Regions from separate parts of the Subdoligranulum sp. DSM 23681 genome, predicted to be linked through region 2. Evidence: predicted binding sites of a transcription regulator. Region 2 holds the regulator's gene; each other region holds the start of a gene.
What was found. Region 2 encodes HrcA, which represses chaperone genes, less so after heat shock. Its sites were predicted from a motif close to TGTTAGCACTCNNNNNNNNNGAGTGCTAACA; they were not measured.
Positions count from the first base shown of each region.

Region 1: clpB (ATP-dependent chaperone ClpB) is a predicted target of HrcA. The motif match lies at 3,349-3,379, and genes of this name have one in related genera.
Region 3: AC127K_RS13535 (co-chaperone GroES) is a predicted target of HrcA. The motif match lies at 3,549-3,579, and genes of this name have one in related genera.

Region 1 covers NZ_CM168050.1:303,710-309,420, reverse strand. The annotation lists gene AC127K_RS01535 (glycosyltransferase) at 122-919, opposite strand; gene metA (homoserine O-acetyltransferase MetA) at 916-1,863, opposite strand; gene AC127K_RS01525 (O-acetylhomoserine aminocarboxypropyltransferase/cysteine synthase family protein) at 1,886-3,175, opposite strand; gene clpB (ATP-dependent chaperone ClpB) at 3,527-5,711, shown strand, end outside.
Region 2 covers NZ_CM168050.1:464,033-469,743, forward strand. The annotation lists gene dnaK (molecular chaperone DnaK) at 1-1,690, opposite strand, end outside; gene AC127K_RS02345 (nucleotide exchange factor GrpE) at 1,824-2,480, opposite strand; gene hrcA (heat-inducible transcriptional repressor HrcA) at 2,477-3,502, opposite strand; gene AC127K_RS02355 (stage V sporulation T C-terminal domain-containing protein) at 3,687-4,229, opposite strand; gene AC127K_RS02360 (NUDIX hydrolase) at 4,380-4,856, shown strand; gene AC127K_RS02365 (Ice-structuring protein) at 4,948-5,711, opposite strand, start outside.
Region 3 covers NZ_CM168050.1:2,930,138-2,935,848, reverse strand. The annotation lists gene AC127K_RS13550 (peptidoglycan D,D-transpeptidase FtsI family protein) at 1-818, opposite strand, end outside; gene AC127K_RS13545 (VanZ family protein) at 934-1,410, opposite strand; gene groL (chaperonin GroEL) at 1,553-3,187, opposite strand; gene AC127K_RS13535 (co-chaperone GroES) at 3,219-3,503, opposite strand; gene AC127K_RS13530 (carbon-nitrogen hydrolase family protein) at 3,773-4,651, opposite strand; gene clpX (ATP-dependent Clp protease ATP-binding subunit ClpX) at 4,718-5,711, opposite strand, start outside.

The DNA of each region.
Region 1 (5,711 bases), 160 kb from region 2:
GGCGTCCCCAATCTGGGGCATACACCCGGAACCGAACCGCGGTAACGGTAGTAATTATACCATACAGCGCCAGTCTTGGCAAGCGCTTTTTGGGCTGCCGCAGGGCAAAAGAAAAATCTTTTCACACCTTGCCGTGTCTGCAGCCCCATTTGCGGAAATACCGGCCCATGCTCACCAGCTGCATCTTGAACTTGCCGGCATCCCGCATGGGGGCCCGATGCCAGGCGTGCACCGCTTTGAACTGGGGCAGCAGATAGACCTGTCCGCACTGCAGGGCTTTCTGGGTCAGGTCGGCGTCCTCCACATACATGAAGTACTCCGGGTCAAACCCGCCGATTTTTTTGAATATATCGGTGCGCAGGGCGGCAAAACTGCCGGTGCAGAATTCAATGGGGCGGGCCACACTCAGGTCCTCATCCTGCATGGTGTAATGTTCGTTGGCTTTGGCGAAAACACTGTCGGGCATCCGGTCGGCCAGCTGGCGGGCCAGCAGCAGCCAGGGGGTGGGTTTGCGCCGGGGCAGGTTCTGGATGCGCCCGTCGGGAAAATACAGCTGAGGCGTTGCCATGACCACTCCGGGGTGGTCCAGCAGCCAGACGGCCATGCCGGTGAGAACATCGTCCTGCAAGAGTACGTCCGGGTTCAGGATGAAGTGGACCTCGCTGTCCAGCTCCTCCATCACCGAATTGTGCCCCCGGCCGAACCCCACATTTTTCGGCAGGCAGCGCACGGTCACCCGTTCATCCCCGAAATCCTCCTCGGCCAGTTTCCCGCCGCAGCCGTCAGGACTGGCGTTATCCACCACAAACAGCCGGAAATCCGGGGAAGCGGTGTGGGCCAGAACGCTGCGCACAGCGGCGCAGACTTCTTCATAATCACAATACGCCACAATGCAGGCGCTGATCTTCGGCCCGCTCATGGGTGGTCCGCCCGGTGGTCACCCAGCGCCTCCAGGTTGCCCAGATCATAGGGGGTGTTCTGGTACACATAGTAGTTCAGCCAGTTGGTGTACAAAAGGTATCCGTGGGCCCGCCAGCGGAAGATGGGGTCCCGGCTGGGATCGTCGTCCGGATAGTAGTTCACCGGCACATGGATATCCCGTCCGGCGGCCACATCCCGGCGATACTCGGCGTCCAGGGTGTACTTGTCGTATTCCGGATGGCCGATCACAAAGATCTGCCGTCCCGACTCGGTGGAAAGCAGCATAGGTCCGGCCACGTCGCTCTCGGCCAGGATGCGCAGGTCGGGGCAGGCGTCAATGTCTGCCCGGTTCAGTCCGGCCCAGCGGCTGTGAGGGGCATAGAACACCTCGTCAAAGCCGCGCACCAGCGGGTTGGAAGGCCGGGTCACATGGTGTTCGAACACACCAAACATCTTTTCGGGCAGATGCACCTTACGCACCCCGAAATGATAATACAACCCGGCCAGAGCACCCCAGCACAGATGGATGGTGGAAAAGACGTTTTCCTTGCTGTAATCCATGATCCGGCACAGCTCGTCCCAGTAGTCCACCTGGGTATAGTCCATATCCTCCAAAGGGGCACCGGTGATGATCAGTCCGTCAAAGCGCTGGTCCCGGATCTCATCAAAGGTCTTGTAAAAGGCCTGCATGTGCTCCTGCGGGGTGTGGGTGGGATTGTGGGTGGCCGTCTGCAAAAAGGTCAGCTGGACCTGCAGGGGGCTGTTGGCCAGCAGGCGGGCCAGCTGGGTCTCGGTGACGATCTTGGTAGGCATCAGATTCAGGATCAGGATGCGCAGAGGACGGATGTCCTGCCCGCGGGCCCGTTCCTTGTGCATCACAAAGACGTTCTCCCGGGAAAGTTCCGTGTAGGCGGGCAGGTCACGGGGAATGATAAGCGGCATGGGGCCAAACTCCCTTTAACAATCAGATTTTATCCAGCGCCTGGGCAATGTCGGCAATCAGATCGGCCTTGTCCTCCAGGCCGCAGCTCATACGCACCAGGTCGGGGCGCACGCCGGCGGCGGCCAGCTGTTCGTCGTTCATCTGGCGGTGGGTGGTGCTCGCGGGATGCAGGCAGCAGGTGCGGGCGTCAGCCACATGGGTCTCGATGGCAGCAATCTTCAGATGGCCCATGAAGGCGGCGGCAGCGTCGCGGCCGCCCTTGATGCCGAAGCTGACCACGCCGCAGGAACCGTTGGGCAGGTATTTCTGGGCACGCTCGTAGTATTTGTTTCCGGGCAGGCCGCAGTAATCCACATAGGCCACCTTCGGATGGCTGGCCAGGAACTCGGCCACAGCCTGACCGTTCTCGCAATGGCGGGCCATGCGCACGTGCAGGCTCTCCAGGCCCAGGTTGAGCATGTAGGCGTTGATGGGGCTCTGCACACAGCCGAAGTCACGCATGAGCTGGGCAGTGGCCTTGGTGATGAAGGCACCTTCCTTGCCGAAGCGCTCGGCATAGGTGATGCCGTGATAGCTCTCGTCGGGGGTGGTCAGGCCGGGGAACTTGTCGGCGTGGGACATCCAGTCGAAGTTGCCGCTATCCACCACGGTACCGCCCACGCAGCCGCCGTGACCGTCCATGTACTTGGTGGTGGAGTGGGTGACGATGTCGGCGCCCCACTCGATGGGACGGCAGTTGACGGGGGTGGGGAAGGTGTTGTCCACGATCAGGGGCACGCCGTGGGCGTGGGCCGCCTTGGCAAAGCGCTCAATGTCCAGCACAGTCAGGGCAGGGTTGGCGATGGTCTCGCCGAAGACGGCCTTGGTGTTGGGGCGGAAGGCTGCTTCCAGTTCCTCGTCGGTGCAGTCCGGATCCACGAAGGTGGCTTCAATGCCCATCTTGGCCATGGTGACCGAGATCAGGTTGAAGGTGCCGCCGTAGATGGAGCTGGAAGCCACGATGTGATCTCCGGCGTTGCAGATGTTGAACAGCGCAAAGAAGTTGGCGGCCTGACCGGAGCTGGTCAGCATGGCAGCGGTGCCGCCTTCCAGTTCGGCGATCTTGGCGGCCACATGGTCGCAGGTGGGGTTCTGCAGACGGGAATAGAAGTAGCCGCTGGCCTCCAGGTCGAACAGCTTGCCCATCTCGTCCGAGGTGTCGTATTTAAAGGTAGTGCTCTGGATGATGGGGATCTGGCGGGGTTCACCGTTTCCCGGTGTGTAACCGCCCTGCACACAGATGGTATTGATGGAACGTTTTTCCTTTTCCATAATAAGGTAGCCTCCCTCTATGCCGGCGCTTTGTGGCGCTGTACAAATTCTTTGTTTTTTATTGTACCGTGTTGTGCCTTGTTTTGCAAGGTTTGGGACCAAATCGACAAAAAGAGGTGTTCACAAATAATTTTCAATTTACCCCGTTGACAATCCAACAGGATGTGCTACAATATTAGCAGTCGATGGCTAAGAGTGCTAATAAAAAGCTGACGCTGACCTGACGGGTGGATTCCACCGGGGAAAGTATGGCGAAAAAGCAACCGCAGCCCTGTCGGGTCGGAACGGACAGCACTCAGAACTGTCGTTTGCTAATATAGATACAAGCAAGCTGTGAAGGAGGTTTGCCGTATGAATATGAATCAATGTACCCAAAAGACCATTCAGGCCATCCAGGCCGCACAGCGTCTGGCGGTGGAATATCAGAACCAGGCCATCGAGCAGGAGCATCTGCTTGCCGCTTTGTGCCAGCAGGATGACGGCCTGATCCCTCAGCTTCTGACCAAGATGGGGGTGGAACCGGGCAATTTCCTGGCTGCCGCCACCGAGAAGGTCGCCGCCCTGCCCCATGTGACCGGCAGCGGCCGTGACCCCGAAAAGGTATATATTTCCAATGACCTGGACCGCGCCTTCAACGCGGCGGAAGACCAGGCCAAACAGATGAAGGATGAATACATCAGCGTGGAGCATATCTTCCTGGGTATCCTCCAGCGTCCGGGCCGTGCCGCGTCGGAACTGTTCCGGCAGTTCGGCATCACCCAGGAGAAGTTCATGACCCAGCTGTCCACCGTCCGTGGCAACCAGCGGGTCACCAGCGATGATCCCGAAGCTACCTACAACGCCCTGCAGAAGTACGGTCAGGACCTGGTGGACATGGCCCGCAAGAACAAGCTGGACCCGGTCATCGGCCGTGATACCGAGATCCGCAACGTGATCCGGATTCTGTCCCGTAAGCGCAAGAACAACCCTGTGCTGATCGGTGAAGCCGGCGTCGGCAAGACCGCTATCGCTGAAGGTCTGGCCCAACGGATCGTGCGCGGCGATGTGCCCGAAAACCTGAAAGACCGCACCATCTTCAGCCTGGATATGGGGGCGCTGGTGGCCGGTGCCAAGTACCGCGGCGAGTTTGAGGAACGTCTGAAGAGCGTTCTGAACGAGGTCAAGAAGTCCGAAGGCAAGATCATCCTGTTCATTGATGAGCTGCACACCATTGTGGGTGCCGGCAAGACCGACGGTGCCATGGACGCGGGCAACCTGCTCAAGCCCATGCTGGCCCGGGGCGAGCTGCACTGCATCGGTGCCACGACCCTGGATGAATACCGGGAATATATCGAGAAGGACCCCGCCCTGGAACGCCGTTTCCAGCCTGTCATGGTGGAAGAACCCTCCGTGGAGGATACCATCTCCATCCTGCGTGGCCTGAAGGAACGGTATGAGGTGTACCACGGCGTCAAGATCCAGGACACTGCCCTCATCGCGGCCGCCACCCTGTCCGACCGTTACATCAGCGACCGTTTCCTGCCCGATAAGGCCATCGACCTGGTGGATGAAGCCTGTGCCATGGTCAAGACCGAGCTGGATTCCATGCCGGCGGAACTGGACGACCTGCAGCACCACATCACCCAGCTGCAGATCGAGGAGGCCAGCCTGAAGAAGGAGACCGACGAACTGTCCCACCAGCGTCTGGATGCCCTGGAAAAGGAACTGGCCGAACTGCGTGACAGCTTCAACTCCAAGAAAGCCCAGTGGGAGAACGAGAAGAACGCCATCAACAAGGTGCAGAGTCTGCGTGCCGAGGTGGAGTCTGTGAAGGCCGACATCGAGAAGGCTACCCGTCAGGGTGACTACGCCAAAGCCGGTGAGCTGCAGTACGGCAAACTGCCACAGCTGCAGCGTGACCTGGAAAGCGAAGAGAAGATCGCCGCCGAGAAGAAGGAACAGAGCCTGCTGCGGGATCGTGTCACCGACGAGGAGATCGCCCGCATCGTGGCCCGCTGGACCGGTATCCCGGTAGAAAAGCTGGTGGAAGGCGAGCGGGAGAAGCTGCTGCGTCTGCCCGAAGTGCTCCATCAGCGGGTCATCGGCCAGGACGAGGCGGTGCAGAAGGTTTCGGATGCTATCCTGCGTTCCCGTGCCGGCATTGCCAACCCGGGCCGTCCCATCGGCAGCTTCCTCTTCCTGGGCCCCACGGGCGTGGGCAAGACCGAGCTGGCCAAGGCGCTGGCACAGGCCCTGTTCGATGATGAGAAGAACCTCATCCGCATCGACATGACCGAATATATGGAGAAGTTCAGCGTGTCCCGTCTGATCGGTGCTCCTCCGGGATATGTGGGCTATGAAGAAGGCGGTCAGCTGACCGAGGCCGTCCGCCGCCATCCCTACAGCGTGGTGCTGTTTGATGAGGTGGAAAAGGCCCACCCGGATGTGTTCAACATCCTGCTGCAGGTGCTGGATGACGGCCGTATCACCGACAGCCAGGGCCGCACCGTGGACTTCAAGAACACCATCCTGATCCTGACCTCCAACCTGGGCTCCG
Region 2 (5,711 bases):
TCTGCAGGTCGTCCTGCTTGGCCTTGATGTCGTCGATGGTGCCGGACTTCAGGGCTTCCTTCAGAGCGGACAGCTTGGTCTCGACTTCGCTCTTTTCAGAGGCGGAGACCTTGTCACCCAGCTCGTTCAGAGCCTTCTCGGTCTGGAAGACCATCTGGTCGGCGTTGTTGCGGGTGTCGACCTCTTCGCGGCGCTTCTTGTCCTCGGCGGCATACTGCTCGGCGTCCTTGACGGCCTTGTCGATGTCGTCCTTGCTCATGTTGGTGGAAGCGGTGATGGTGATGCTCTGTTCCTTGCCGGTGCCCAGGTCCTTGGCGCTTACGTGCACAATGCCGTTGGCATCGATATCAAAGGTAACTTCGATCTGAGGCACGCCGCGGGGAGCCGGAGCGATGCCGTCCAGATGGAAGGTACCCAGGCTCTTGTTGTCGCGGGCAAACTCACGCTCGCCCTGCAGAACGTTGACTTCCACGCTGGGCTGGTTGTCGGCGGCAGTGGAGAAGATCTGGCTCTTCTTGGTGGGGATGGTGGTGTTGCGGTCGATGATCTTGGTGCAGACGCCGCCCAGGGTCTCAATGCCCAGGCTCAGCGGGGTGACATCCAGCAGCAGCAGGCCCTTCACATCGCCCTGCAGAACACCGCCCTGGATGGCAGCGCCCACAGCGACACATTCATCGGGGTTGATGCCCTTGAAGGGTTCGCAGCCCAGTTCCTTCTTCACGGCGTCATAGACAGCCGGGATACGGGTGGAACCGCCAACCATCAGGACCTTCTTCAGGTCGCTGGCCTTCAGGCCGGCATCGGCCAGAGCCTTGCGGACGGGGGTCATGGTGCGGTCGACCAGATCGGAGGTCAGCTCGTTGAACTTGGCCCGGGTCAGGGTCATATCCAGGTGCTTGGGGCCGTTGGCATCCGCGGTGATGAAGGGCAGGTTGATGTTGGTGGAAGTGGCGCTGGACAGCTCGATCTTGGCCTTTTCGGCAGCTTCCTTCAGGCGCTGGGCAGCCATCTTGTCCTGACGCAGGTCGATGTTGTTCTCGCGCTTGAAGTCCTCGGCCATCCAGTCGATGATGCGCTGGTCGAAGTCATCGCCGCCCAGGTGGGTATCACCGTTGGTGGCCAGAACTTCGGTCACGCCGTCGCCCATCTCGATGATGGAGACATCGAAGGTACCGCCGCCCAGGTCGTAGACCATGATCTTCTGGTCGGCTTCCTTATCGATGCCGTAAGCCAGAGAAGCGGCGGTGGGCTCGTTGATGATACGGCGCACGTTCAGGCCGGCGATGGTGCCGGCGTTCTTGGTGGCCTGACGCTGGCTGTCGTTGAAGTAGGCAGGCACGGTGATGACGGCCTCCGTGACGGGCTCGCCCAGGTAAGCTTCGGCGTCAGCCTTCAGCTTGCTCAGGATCATAGCGCTGATCTCTTCGGGGGTGTAGTCCTTGCCGCCGGCATGGACCTTTTCGGCAGTGCCCATCTTACGCTTGATGGAAGAAATGGTGTTTTCGGGGTTGGTGATGGCCTGACGCTTGGCGACCTGGCCGACCAGACGCTCGCCGGTCTTGGTGAAGCCGACGACGGAAGGCGTGGTGCGGGCGCCCTCAGAGTTAGCGATGACGACGGGCTCGCCGCCTTCCATAACGGCGACGCAGCTGTTGGTAGTACCAAGGTCAATACCGATGATCTTACTCATAATGAAAAACTCCCTTCGTTTTCCTTTCCCTGTCCCTCTTTCGGGGCGGTTGGGTTGTTGTTGTTTTTATGGTTCGATGATGAAATTGGAAATGTCTTTGTATCTGAAACGGGCATGGGGCCCGGTTCATGCTTTATTCGGCCACGACCACGGTGGCGTGGCGGATGATCTTGTCGCCGATCTTGTAGCCCTTCTGGAAGACCCGGACGACGGTGCCGCTCTCCTGCCCTTCTTCCGGCGGGACCTGCTGCACGGCGTTCATGAACTGGGGGTCAAAAGGCTTGCCCAGGGCTTCGATCTCCACGATGTGCAGAGTATCCAGGGCCTTGGCGGCCTTGTCCAGGGTCATCACGACGCCCTTCTTGTAGTTCTCGTCGGCGCAGTCGGCGTTGGCGGCCATATCCAGGGTGTCCAGAATCGTGAGGATCTGGGTCACGGCGTGGCTGACACCGTCATTGAACTTCATATCCGCTTCCCGGGCGGTACGCTTGCGGTAGTTGTCGTACTCGGCGGCGGTGCGCAGCAGCTGATCTTTCAGCTCCTTGTTCTTGGCTTCCGCTGCTTCCAGCTTGGCCTGGGCCGCTTCCAGTTCCCGGTTCTTCTTGCCGAACCAGTCCTTCTTTTCCTTTTCGGCCTTGGGTTCGGCTTTGGTCTCGGTCTTGTCTGCCTGAGGCGCAGCGGTCTCGGCAGCCTGCTCAGCCTTGGGTGCGGTGTCGGCCGGCGCGCTCTGCGCTTCTGCCGTGGGTTCTGCCGCTCCGTTGGGCTTCTTGGTTTCGTTTGTAGAGCTCATGTCTGCTCCTCCTGCTTTTTTCCGGACATCTGCTGCCCGAGTTTGGTTGCAAAATATTCAAGGATGGGAATCAACTGTTGGAAGTGCATCCGGTTGGAGCCGATCAGCGCCACCGTGCCGGTGAGGCCGCCGCCCGCCAGATACCGTTTGCTGACGACGCAGACACCCGGCATTTCCGGCCGGACATCCTCGCCCAGGGTGGCGGTAAGTTTGTTGCCGTGGGGCTCGATGAGGGTGCGGGCCGCTTCGCTGTCGGAGAAGATCTCCAGCAGCAGGCCCAGGTTCTTGCGCACATCGGTCATCTGGGCCAGATGCTGCGCGCCTTCAAAGTAGACCCGCGGGGTGGTGCGCACCAGCGCTTCGGCGGCGCGGACCACCGGAGCCAGACGCTCGCCGGCCGCCAGCAGCAGCTCGGCGCTCAAGGTCTCGGTCACATCCTCCGGCACCACAAAGGTCAGGTTGCAGTTGAGCAGGGTAGCCAGGGTCTGGGCATCGGCGCGGGTGAATCCATCCGCCACGCGGGCCACGCGGGTCCGCACCCCGCCGGCGCTGGTCACGGCCAGCACGGCTGCGGTGTAGCGCCCTACCTGCACCACCTCGAAATGGGCGATGCAAAGATCGTCCGACTGGGGTGTGCTGACCGCCGCTGCCAGCCCGGTGATCTCGGCCAGAGCGCGGGCTGCGCTCTGGGCCAGCTTTTCCGGCTCGGCATCCATGGCGGCAAAGAGTTCATCAATGTGTTCCCGGTCTTCCTTCGGGAGCTCGGTGATGCCCGGTGCTCCCAACAGATGATCCAGATAATAGCGGTAACCCTGTGCGCTGGGCACCCGGCCCGCACTAGTGTGGGGCTGTTCCAGCAGCCCCAGCTTGGTCAGGGCAGCCATCTCGTTGCGCAATGTGGCGCTGGAGAGGGCCATGTCGAAATAATTGGCCAGCAGGCCGGAACCGACCGGTTCCCCGTCGGCCCCGTACAGGGCGACGACGGCTTCCAGAATGCGCTGCTTGCGCCGGTCCATTGCCATGCCGCCCACTTCCTTTCGCTTCTCGTTTAGCACTCTCTGTTCCCGAGTGCTAAGTCTATTATATCCCTCCTTCCCCGGCTGTCAAGAGTTTTTGCAGAAAAGTTTGAAAGTTTAACAGTTTTGACACAAAGAAGCCCGCAGACCGCCTGCCCGGGCTGGGGCAGACGGTCCGCGGGTCCTTTCATCATTCTTCCATCCACTTTGCCAGGAAGGCGGCCGCAATGGCAAGGCTTGCGACGGTGTGCTCATCCGGCGGCGGGTCTTTGGCAGTTCCCAGTGTCAGCACCCCGCCCTCCACATCTCCGTGGGCTACGATGGGCGACGCACACAGGATCTGGCGGTCACTGCGTTCCAGTGCGCGCAGGCGGCGTTCCGGGTCAGCTGGCGCGGTATAGGTCGTCCGCATGGCCAGCAGCTTCTGCATGGCGTCGGACACCGGACGGCCTTTCAGGTCTGCCTTGTTGGGGCCGGTGGCCGCCACGATGGTGTCCCGGTCGCAGACCAGTACCGGACAGTGCAGGTTTTTGGCCAGCACATCGGCATACACGCCCGAAAGCTGTCCCAGTTCCACCAGGGGGGAATACTTTTTGAACACCACTTCCCCGCCGGCGTCGGTAAAAATTTCCAGTGCGTCGCCCTGGCGGATGCGCTGGGTACGGCGGATCTCCTTGGGAATGACCACCCGGCCCAGCTCATCAATGCGGCGCACGATCCCTGTTGCTTTCATACACATACTCCTTGAACGTCTGCTTTTGGTATTTGCTTCCTTGGCTGTTGGTATTGTCTGCATCTGTATCCAAATTATGCAAAGGCAGGATTTGACCCGCAGCCGGACAGCGTGGTAAGATGAAGGAAATTCATCCGCAGGAGGCATACCATGGAATTGTTGCAGACCACCCTGTGCTATCTGGAACGGGATGGGCAGTACCTGATGCTGCATCGGGTAAAGAAAAAGCAGGACGTAAACAAAGACAAATGGATCGGCGTCGGGGGCAAGTTCGAGCCCGGAGAAGACGCGGTGGCCTGCGCTTTGCGGGAGGTGCAGGAGGAGACCGGTCTGACCATGCACACACCCCTGTACCGGGGCATCGTGGACTTTTTCTGTCCACCATGGCCGGCCGAGCGGATGCACCTGTTTACCTGCACCGATTTTTCCGGAGAGATGCGCGTATGCGACGAGGGCGACCTGGAATGGGTGGACAAGGAAAAGGTGTCCGCCCTGCCCATCTGGGAAGGCGACAAGATTTTTTTTGCCCTGCTGGCCGGGAACGAGCCGTTCTTTCATCTGGAACTGCAGTATGAAAAAGACGTTCTGGTGCGCGCCTGCCTGAACGGTCAGGAACTGCCCCGCTGACCACATCCCGTCCACTTCCTATATTAAAGAAGAAAGCAGCCCCATGCGGAAGAAGGCTTCCGTACGGGGCTGCTGTTTTTATGGAGTCAAATCAGTCTGAGGTGGCCGTGGATGTGGCCGGTTCGTCGGTGGTCGAGTCGGAGGTGTCTCCGGTATCCCCTTCACCGCTGCCGTCCGTGTTTTCCTCCCCCGTGCCGTCTTCAGCAGGGGTGGTCTCGTCGGTGGTGCCGTCCTCGGTGGGCGTATCGCCCTCCGAGGTCTCCTCCTCCGGTGTCAGTTCAGAGGAAGAAGCATCCCCGGCACCGGCGGCGTCGGTCATGGTGGAATCCAGCTGATTCTGCACCAAAGCCTGGGGATCATCAACAGAACTGGTGGGCGCCGGTGTGGCCGAAGCCTGGGTCTCCACCTGCATCTCGCTTTCCTGCAGGGCGGTCAGATACCACTGGCGGTTCTCGCCCCGGCTGAACACGAAGTCCATATACTTGGTGGGCTCGGTGGGGGCGGTCAGGGACAGTTCCCCGCTGGCACTGTTGCTGATGGTGGGAATATACCCCACGGTGACATAGGTCTTGCCGGACTGGGTCCAGATTTTCTCCACTTCCGGCGTATAAAGCCCCACCGCACCGGTGACGGGGACCAGATACCCCTGACGGTCGGAGTCATAATTGTAAATGAACTCTTCGGTCTCGAAGCTGCCTTCTTCCAGGGGATAATCAGGTCCCAGAAGGTTGGTCAGGTAGGTGTCGATCTCCAGCTGCGGCAGAATCAGGGAGCCGGTCTCTGTGTCACGTTCATAGTCATCCAGCGTGCCGTCTTTCTGCGCCTGATACACGGTCCCCCAGATGGCTGCCTGCC
Region 3 (5,711 bases), 680 kb from region 2:
AGTACCACCTTGAACACCGAACCGGCACTGAAGGCCGAAAGCGGACGGTTGATGAGGGAAGTATCGTCCGCCTCAATGCTTTTGACCAGGTCGTCTGGGTCAAATTCCGGCATACTCACACTGGCCAGAATCTCCCCTGTTTCCGTATCCATAACAAGTATGCAGCCCCGTCCCATCGTCTGGGCAGCAATCCCTTCGCAGGCGCGCTGAAGGTTGGCATCCAGCGTAAGCTGCACTCCCTGGTTGGTTCCCGCTGCAGCCTGTACCTCCGGCTGGGTACCGGTCATCAGGGAGCCCTGGGCGGTGGTGGCACAGCAGACGGTGCGCTCCTCCCCGGCCTGAGCCAGCACATCCTCATAGGCCAGTTCCAGCCCGGACACCCCCACGCCCTCCCCGTTCAGATACCCGATGAGATGGCGGGCTATGGGGTTGGGCAGGTATCGTCGGGCACCGGTGTAGGTATACACCCCGTTGGCACTGAGGTCGGTGTTGACTTCTACCAGAAAGGGAGTCATACTGTTGCGCTTTTCATACAGCTGCGACTGTTCCTCAAAGCTCACATAGGGAAAGAGGGTGGCATAGCTGGAATCTCCGGGAATACACAGCGCGTACCAGCGGGGTTCTGTTCCGGTCAGCTGGCGGCCATCCCGGTCATAAAAGTTGCCCCGGCTGCGGGGCAAGTCAGTCTCCGAAAGGCTCTGTCCGCCCGCACTGGCTGCATAGACAGTATCGGTGCAGACCCAGTATACCCGGCACAACATGGCGGCACAGAGCACCATCAGCGCGGTGCACAGAGAGTACAGGCGGCGAAGGCTCATTTCTCTCCCTCCTTTCAGATTCTGTATCGAAAGGAGTATGCCCGGAAACCGCCCCCGCTTATACAAAGGCAAAAAGAAAGGTCTGCCGATGTACTTTTCGGCAGACCGACAGGACTTATTCGGTTTTTTGGGTGCGCTGCCGTCTGCAGCGGTTTACCCACCACACAACAGCCCCCGCCAGCAGGATCCCCGGCACAAAGCCCAGGGCGTCCACCCCCACATCGGTGGCCAGCATGGCCCGACCGGGCACAAAGAACTGGTGTACCTCATCGGAAACAGAAAAGGCCGTGCAGGCCAGCGCCGCCAGAAAGCCGCACCAGGGCAATGTTCTGCTCCACCGCCAGGTCACGGCCGTGGCCATCATACCGGCCCCCAGCATGGCGTAGATATACACATGGGCCCACTTGCGCACGTTGGCCTGCACATTGCCGCTGAACCATTCAGGGATAAACACATCCGCCGTACCGCTCTGCTGTACCCGGTCCAGAACCTGCTCACTCAGGGCGCCGGACTGTTCCCCCGGCTGGGAAGACAGCAGAAAAATCAGCGCCATGATAGCTAGCGTGGCGGCCAGTGAAATCCATTTTTTCATCGTGATGCTCCTTTATTCTTTCGCCTTCCAGCATATCAGGTTTGCCCGCTCTGTGCAAGCGCAAACAAAAGCCCTGCCGGGGGCTTGCGGGGACCCGGCAGGGCTTTGCATTATTCAGTTACGAAAGAGCATCAGGCCGGCATTAGTACATGCCGCCCATGTCGCCGCCGGCAGGAGCAGCCGGAGCCGGCGGTTCCGGCAGATCGGCAACCAGGCTCTCGGTGGTCAGGACCATGGAAGCAACGCTGGAAGCGTTCTCCAGAGCGGAACGGGTGACCTTGGTCGGGTCAACGATGCCGGCCTCGATCATGTCTTCCACATACTCTTCCTTCTGGGCATCGTAGCCGTAGTTGGGCTTACCAGCCTGCAGGATGTTGTTGATGATGACGCTGCCTTCCAGACCAGCGTTGGCCGCGATCTGACGGACAGGAGCTTCCAGAGCCTTACGGACGATCTTGGCGCCGGTGCGCTCGTCGCCTTCCAGCTCGGTGATCAGCTTGTCAACAGCGGGGATGGCGTTCAGGGTGGCAGTGCCGCCGCCGGCAACAATGCCTTCCTCCACAGCCGCCTTGGTGGCGTTCAGGGCATCCTCGATGCGCAGCTTCTTATCCTTCATTTCCACTTCAGTGGAAGCGCCGACCTTGATGACGGCCACACCGCCGGCCAGCTTGGCCAGACGTTCCTGCAGCTTCTCGCGGTCGAAGTCGGAGGTAGCCGTGGTGATCTGGCTGCGGATCTGGGCCACGCGGTCCGCGATCTGCTGCTTGTCGCCGTTGCCGCCGACGATGGTGGTGACTTCCTTGGTCACCTTGACCTGGCGGGCAGAGCCCAGCATGGCCAGAGTGGCGTCCTTCAGCTCATAGCCCAGGTCGCTGCTGATAACGGTACCGCCGGTCAGGATAGCGATATCCTGCAGCATCTCCTTGCGGCGATCGCCGAAGCCGGGAGCCTTGACGGCAACCACGTTCAGGCCGCCGCGCAGACGGTTGATGATCAGGTTGGACAGAGCGTCGCCTTCCACATCCTCAGCGATGATCAGCAGCTTGCGGCCGGACTGGATGACCTGTTCCAGCAGCGGAACGATATCCTGGAAGACGCTGATCTTCTTATCGGTGATCAGGACGCTGGCGTCGTCAAAGACGGCTTCCATCTTCTCGGTATCGGTGACCATATACGGAGTGATGTAGCCGCGGTCGAACTGCATGCCTTCCACAACCTCGGTGTAGGTCTCGGCAGTGGTCTTGTTCTCCTCAATGGTGATGACGCCGTCGGCGGTGACCTTCTCCATGGCATCGGCAATCAGCTGGCCGATCTCGGCGTCACCGGCAGAAACGGTGCCGACACGGGCGATATCCTTGGTGCCGTTGACCTTCTGGCTGTGAGCCTTGACGGCTTCCACAGCGGCGCCGATGGCCTTCTGCATACCGCGCTTGATATCCATGGGGTTGGCACCGGCGGTAACGTTCTTCATGCCTTCGGTGACCAGAGCCTGTGCCAGGACAGTGGCGGTGGTGGTGCCGTCGCCGGCAGCATCGTTGGTCTTGGTGGCAACTTCGCGGACCAGCTGGGCGCCCATGTTCTCAAACGGGTCCTTCAGCTCAATTTCCTTGGCGATGGTGACACCGTCGTTGGTGATCAGCGGGCTGCCGAACTTCTTGCCCAGCACCACATTGCGGCCCTTGGGGCCCAGGGTGATCTTGACGGTATCGGCCAGCTGGTCGATGCCGGCGCAAAGAGCTTTACGGGCTTCTTCGCCCTGTTTAATCTGTTTAGCCATAGTATATCTCTCCTTACCTTATGCAGCGTGATTATTCCACAATGGCCAGAATGTCGCTCTGGCGGACGATGGTGCACTCTTCACCATCGACCTTGACCTCAGTGCCGGAGTACTTGCTGGTCAGAACCTTGTCGCCAACCTTGACGATCATTTCCACTTCCTTGCCGTCCACATTGCCGCCCGGGCCAACAGCCAGGACTTCAGCAACCTGGGGCTTTTCCTTGGCGGAACCGGTCAGGATCAGGCCGCCCTTGGTGGTTTCTTCTTCTTCGACCAGCTTGATGACAACCCGGTCTGCCAGAGGTTTGATTTTCATGGTGAAATATCCTCCTTATAATTAACTGTCTTAGTTCAGGTTTTGTTTTAGCACTCATTTATCTTGAGTGCTAAATACATTGTAGTCACTTGCCCGTCAAAAATCAAGTGTCCGAAGTATAAAATTTTTGTGAACAGATATTTTTATCGGAACATCGTTGTATTATTTTTGAGAACTTCTGTTCTTTTTTCTTTCGTTTCCTTTTTGAAAAGGAAACGGGCCGTCATCCCCTGTTTTAGCAGTCCGACGGCAGGCAAATCAAGAGCCGTTCAGGGCCGCCGGTCCGGCCGTACAAAAGGCGGTTCGATCTTTTCTTCCAGCAGCAGGTGATAACATTCCGGGCGCCGGTAGGCGTTGCCGTGTACCTCCCGCCGCCGATAGTCACGCAGCATTTCCATATCAAAATCCGCCACAAAGATTCCCGGTTTTTCCTCCGCTTCCAAAATACAGGTATCCCGTGACCCGGAAAGTCCCGGCAGATACGCCACACCGTCAAAAGCCGAAGAATGACCGTTGCAGTCGGGATGTCCGGCGGGATAGTTGCAGGTGGCAAGGCCCATCATATTTTCATAGGCGCGGGCGCGCAGCTGCGCCAGACGGTTGAGTTCCATGGGGCAGGCGTTGGGCACCAGAACGATCTCCGCCCCTTGCAGCATCAGAACGCGGGCGCTTTCGGGGAATTCACGGTCGTAGCAGATCATGGCCCCAATCCGCACGGTTCCGGCTGCCGTATCCAGGTCCGCCGCACGGAATTCCTCTCCCCGGCCCAGGCATGCCTCCTCCCCAAAATCGCAGGTATGCACCTTGGCATATTGCAAGACAAGGTCGCCGTGCCGGTCATACACAAACAGGGAATTTTTCGGCCGTGGGTCGGCCTGTTCCAGACAGGTGACCCCTATGGCCATCTCCAGCTCCCGGGCGCAGGCGGCAAAAGCCCCCAGAAAGGGATGCCCGACCGGCAGAGCGCTTGCCCGGAGCAATGCTTCCTCCTGCGGAATCGTATATCCTGTGCTCCACATTTCCGGAAACAAAGCCAGGTCCGCCCCCAGGGATTTGGCACGATGGCAGGCATCCAGACCAATTTTCTGCGTTTCCTCCCGTGTGTTTCCGGGGTGAAGCTGCAGCAGAGCCACGCGAAAATGGGACATGATTCTTCCTCCTTTGCCGGAATACAAAAGCGGCGGTCCGCAACAAGGGCAGACCGCCGCCGGAAATCAGGTCAGCGAAAGATTCTGGTTCTTGTAGCGCTTGCGCACCGCACCGTAATCCAGATGCGGTTTGCCGCCGTTGACGGTATCCTCGTCGATGGTGACCCGGATGATGGTGGGGTCGGAGGGGATATCGTACATGATGGGAATCAGCAGTTCCTCCACCACGCTGCGAAGGCCGCGGGCACCGCTCTTGCGCTCGATGGTCTTTTTGGCGATGGCGTGCAGTGCCGCGTCGGTAAAGACCAGTTCGGCGTTGTCCAGGCCCAGCAGTTCCTTATACTGGCGGACGATGCTGTTCTTGGGCTCGGTGAGCACCCGGACCAGGGATTCCTCGTCCAGGGGATCCAGCACAGTGACCACCGGCAGACGGCCGATGAGTTCGGGGATCAGACCGAACTTGACCAGATCGTCCGGTTCCACCTTGCGCAGCAGTTTCTGGCGGGTCTCATCCTGATCCAGATTGGTGCGCAGCTGGCTGCCAAAACCCAGGGAAGAAGTATCGGTACGCTTCTGGATAAGCTTTTCCAGCCCGTCGAAAGCGCCACCGCAGATAAACAGGATGTTTTTGGTGTTGATCTGGATGAACTCCTGCTGCGGGTGCTTGCGGCCGCCCTGGGGCGGCACATTGCTGACGGTGCCTTCCAGGATCTTCAGCAGTGCCTGCTGTACGCCTTCACCGCCCACATCGCGGGTGATGGAGGGGTTTTCGCTCTTGCGGGTGATCTTGTCGATCTCATCCACATAGATGATGCCTACCTCAGCCTTAGGGATGTCAAAATCCGCTGCCTGGATCAGCTTGAGCAGGATGTTTTCCACGTCCTCACCCACATAGCCGGCCTCAGTCAGGGTGGTGGCATCGGCGATGGCAAAAGGCACACCCAGCATCTTGGCCAGGGTCTGCGCCAGCAGCGTCTTGCCGGTACCGGAGGGGCCCAGCATCAGGACGTTGGACTTCTGCAGTTCCACGTCGCTTTCCTGTCCGGACAGAATCCGCTTA